One region of the Nakamurella multipartita DSM 44233 genome, then DNA from elsewhere that is predicted to be linked to it. Evidence: riboswitches for the same ligand, from Rfam matches in the RefSeq annotation. Region 1 holds a riboswitch; the other holds the start of a gene.

Region 1 (2,389 bases):
TGAATTGGACGGCCAGCGACGACATCCGGAACTGCCACAGCAGATCGGCCGGGAAACCGGCCGGTACTTCGTCGACCGTCGGCAACAACCAGGCGGTCGCCAGCACGATCGCCAACGCGCCACCGCCGGCGGCCAACCCGGCGTGCCAACTGCCCAGGCGCGGCGCCAGCCGGCGGGCCAGCACGATAGCCGCCACGGCGACGACCACGGACACGGCGAGCATCCCGAAGTACCACGCGGTCCGCGGGCCGATGGTGTCCGGGTTGCCGACGGCCGGTGGGTTGGGCGGGTACTTCAGGAACGGCACCAGGTAGATCGCCACGAATCCGGTGGCCGCGACGACCACGCAACTGGCCCGGGGGCCGAGCCGCCCGAGCCGGCCACAGGCGAAAGCGGCAGCCAGACCGGCGATCCCGCCCAGGGCCACCCCGAACAGGATCGTCGCGGTGGCCAGTCCCCAGGTGGACTGGGTCGAGCGGGAGACCTCGGCCTCGTCGCCGTGCGAGTGACCCTCGCCCTGCGTCATGCCGGCCATGTCGTGGCTGTCGGCGGCCGGGCTCCCGGCTTCCTCGATGGCGATGGCGGCATCGACCGGCGGTTCCCCGATGACGTAGGCCACGCCGAACGTGACGATGCCGGCGATGAGGCCGGCCAGCAATCCGCGGACCAGGAAAGTCCGTGCAGTCAGCATTGTTTCGCCCGGGTCAGTGACAGGGGAAGCCGAGCAGGTGACGCCCGTCGTGTACCCATTCGTGGATGCCGGTCCCGGCGAACACCGCGAAGGCGCCCTGCTCGGACGACACGAAGTACAGCGCGATCAGGGCGAGCAACCCGACGAACATCGCCCACGGCAGGATCTGCCGGACGGGAATGACGGGAATCGCCAACGTGGGCACCGGAATCGATGCAGCAGCGGCCTGGGACATGAGACCTCCTCGGGGGTTGATGCGCCCCCACTCGACGGAGCCGGACGGCATCGGGGTCTGACTCGACCCTTTCGGGTCTCACAGTGGCGCGACCGCGCCGGACTTGCACCGGCTTCCCGAAACCGCTGGAACCCGATGACCGTAGCTGCCCGGTGATCTTGCGGTCAACGTGGGCCGGCGCCGCCGGGCGCGGGGCCCCCCGGGGCTTCGACCGGGGCGCCCCCGGCCGACGGGTCGAACGCGGCGACCGACCCGACGACGGTGATCGCGGGCGCCTTCAGACCGGCGACGGCGATGTCGTCGGCGATCGAGGCCAGCGTGCCGCGAACCACCCTCTGCTCGGGCAATCCGCCGTCGGCGACGGTGGCCGCGGGCGTGGCCGGGTCCAGGCCGTGTCCGATCAGTTCGGCGGCCACCGCCCCCAGTGTGGCCACCCCCATCATGATCACCAGCGCGGTACCGGACCGGGCCAGGGCGGCGTAGTCCAGGGTCGAGCGAGGATCGCCCGGCGGCACGTGCGCGGTGATCACGGTGAACCCCTGGTTGGCCGTGCGGTGGGTCAGCGGGATCCCGGCCAGGGCGGGCACGGCGACCGCCGAACTCACCCCCGGGATCACCCGCACCGGAATGCCGGCCTCCGCGCAGGCCTGCCATTCCTCGCCGCCACGACCGAACACGAAGTTGTCGCCGCCCTTGAGCCGCACCACCGTTCGGCCGGCCCGCGCGTGCTCGACCAGGATCGCGTTGATCTGTTCCTGCGGGGTGAACCGGCCCCGGGGGATCTTGCCGACGTCGACGATCTCGGTGCCCGGCCGGACCTGGTCCAGCACGGCCAACGGAGCGAGCCGGTCGGTGACGACGACGTCCGCGGCTCGCACCGCCGCCAGACCCGCCACGGTGATCAGGCCCGGATCGCCGGGCCCACCGCCGACCAGGATCACCTGCCCGACTCCGGCGGACCCCCTCGCCGGAGCGGTGGGTTCGGCGGGGTCGGCCGGATCGTCCAGGCAGAAGGTCCGGTGCTGCTCGGCCCACCCGCGCACCGCGGCATCGACCTCGGGGGCGCCGGCCAGCACGACCAGCCAGGCGGCGGCCACGTCGGCCGGCTCGACCGGCCGGGCGTCCCAGCGCAGCAGTCCCCGTTCGGCCAGGTCCAGCACGGACGCGGCCACCGTGGGCGCGACGACGTGCAGGTCGGCCCCGGCCTCGCGCAGGGCCGCGATCCGGCCGAGCGCACCCTCCTCGCCGCCGGTGATCAGCACCGCGCGGCCGGCCACCGGCAGCAGCGCCCCGAACCCGCTCGCCCCGGTCACGCCGCCCACCCGACCCCGCCCACTCCATCCGCCCCACCCATCCTGGTGTTGATCATGGGGAGAAGCCCGTTATCGGCCCGGCAAAACGGCATTCTTCCCATGATCAACTCCATTCGGGGGGTGCGGTGAGGCGGTCAGTACGTCGGAGAG
Region 2 (2,389 bases), 410 kb from region 1:
TCCAGCCGGCGGACGTCCCGGTCGAACTGCCGAGTGTCGGTCCGATGCTGATCCCCGTCGTACTCCACGATCACCCGCCACCGGCGGTAGACCAGGTCGGCCCGACCCAGGAATTCACCCCGAGATCCGGTGATCGACACGTTCACCTCCGGTTCGGGCAGGCCCGCATCCACCACGGCCACCCGCACGAGCGACTCCGGCCGGGACTCGACCCCCGGCCGGATTCGGGCCACGGCCCGCGCGGCCACCGCCTTGCCCCGGCCCCGGAACACCGCCACCCGCTCGGCCAGCTCCGCCTGGGTCAGCCACGGACGATCGTCGAGCGGGTTCGGGTAGACCGGCGCATGGATCAACGCGTCGCCGACGGCGATCAGGTCCGCCAGCGGCAGCACGCTGGCGAGCTGGCAGAACATCGTGGCCGGGTCGACGATCCGGCAGCCGTGACGCCGCCCGACCAAGGCCCGTGGGTCCAGGAGCTTGTGGGCGTGCACCCCGCGGCGCCGGGGTGGGCGGGCCGGGGGCACAACCCCGATGTGCAGATCCTCCTCGACCAAGTCCGGCGGCAGCGGCACCGGCCACAGCCGCGCCGCGGTCAGGTGGGTGAAGATCGGATCGCCGCCCAGGGCGACGGCCAGGGCGACGCATCGGGCCAGTAGGGCAGGCGGGGCGGCGGGCGAGGCCGGGGTCGGGGCCGACGGCGTGACCTTGGGGACCCGGACCCCGCGGAACGGCCGGTCCAGGTCGGCTCCCCGCATGCGGCGATCGGTGAGTCCGGCCGCTCGGCCCTGGCCGACCGTGAACGCGCCGAGGGCCAGCTCGGGCGGCAGAGGTCGGCGGGGCGGCACCCGCGAATGATGGACGAGATCGCCGGAACCGCGGCCGAGTTGTCCACAGGCCTGATCGAGGGGCCACTTCCGGTCGTTCCCGAGGCCCGGGAAGGTCCGGAACTGGCCCCTCGACCGGGCCAGCCCGTACCCTGGCTCCCGCTGATGGTCCGTCGTGCTCCACGCTCGGCGGGACAACAGGGAACCCGGTGCGAATCCGGGGCTGCCCCGCAGCGGTGATCGGGAACGACCGCCATCACCCCGCCGGTTCGTCGGTGGGGTCCAGCACTGGGTGCGAACCCGGGAAGCGATGGCCAGTAGGCATTCCTTGCGTTGAGGCGCAGGACCAGCCCGAGAGTCCGAAGACCTGCCATCGGTCGGTGGGCCGTCGGTCCACTGCGTTCGGGACCGCGAGGGACGGTCGCGTGCGATCGGGCGAGGCCGCACCGGCCCCCACCCGTCCCGCTGGCTCCGAAGCCATCCGTTTCCGGTCCGGCGAGGAGCCTGCCTGTGATCACGTCCCGTTCCACCCGTCGAGCGGTCATCGGCGCCACCGCGCTGATCGCCCTGCTGACCGGGTGCTCATCCGCCCAGTCGGCCAGCCCGTCCCCGTCGGCATCAGCATCGGCATCGGCATCGGCATCGGCATCGGCCGGTGGTGTGGACGCCAAGGGGTGCATCACCGACTTCGACCCGAGCACCGACTACTTCCCGGTCAAGTCGCAGATCACCCACGCGACCAACTTCGCCATCAGCTATCACGACTCCTATCAGGTGCTGACCGTGCCGCAGCCCACGCAGGGCGGGGCCCCGGAGTCGTACGTGCTGGTCAAGTGCGGCGCGCCGACCCCCGAGCTGACCGGTGACCTGGCCGGGGCGCAGGTCATCACCACCCCGGTTAGCTCGCTGTACTCCGCCTCCACCACTCACCTGCCGTTCCTGGTCGAGTTGGATCAGCTCGACACTCTGACCGGGGTCGGCACCAAGGGCTTCATCTCCGAGAAGCAGGTGCAGGACCGGGTGGCCGAGCCTGGCGTGGTCGAGTTCTCCGCCGCCGGCACCGTGGATGCGGAGGCGGTCATCGCCGGCCAGCCCGACGTCCTGGTCACCGCGGGCACCGACGATCCCGGGTACGCCGTGGTCAAGGCGGCGGGCATCCCGGTGCTGGCCAACGCCGACTGGCTGGAGGACGACCCGCTGGGCCGGGCCGAGTACCTCAAGTACTTCGCCGCGCTGACCGGGACCGAGCAGCAGGCCGCCGCGGCCTTCGACACGGTCGAGCGCAGCTACCAGGAGCTCGCGGCCTCCGTCCAGGACGCCAATCCGGTCGCCGTCGTGCCCGGGCAGCCGTTCCAGGGCACCTGGTACATCCCGGGGGGCAAGTCCTACACGACCCGGTTGATCCAGGACGCCGGCGGCACCACCGCCTGGGCCGACGACGCCACCTCCGGGTCGATCCCCACCGATCTGGAGACGGTACTGGCCAAGGCCGGCACCGCCCCGGCCTGGCTGGCCAGTACGACCTGGACCACCACCGTGCAGGCCCTGGCCGAGGAGCCGCGGCT

The links. Region 1 has a riboswitch for cobalamin ahead of NAMU_RS00800 (CbtB domain-containing protein). Riboswitches for the same ligand answer to the same signal wherever they lie in the genome.
Region 2: another riboswitch for cobalamin. It lies ahead of NAMU_RS25920 (ABC transporter substrate-binding protein); the one in region 1 lies ahead of NAMU_RS00800 (CbtB domain-containing protein).

Annotation. Positions count from the first base shown of each region.
Region 1 covers NC_013235.1:179,506-181,894, reverse strand. Annotated here, with positions in the region: gene NAMU_RS00805 (CbtA family protein) at 1-691, opposite strand, end outside; gene NAMU_RS00800 (CbtB domain-containing protein) at 705-926, opposite strand; cobalamin riboswitch at 956-1,085, opposite strand; gene cobA (uroporphyrinogen-III C-methyltransferase) at 1,091-2,248, opposite strand; gene NAMU_RS00790 (cobyrinate a,c-diamide synthase) at 2,309-2,389, opposite strand, start outside.
Region 2 covers NC_013235.1:5,829,664-5,832,052, forward strand. Annotated here, with positions in the region: gene NAMU_RS27935 (endonuclease domain-containing protein) at 1-845, opposite strand, end outside; cobalamin riboswitch at 974-1,213, shown strand; gene NAMU_RS25920 (ABC transporter substrate-binding protein) at 1,335-2,389, shown strand, end outside.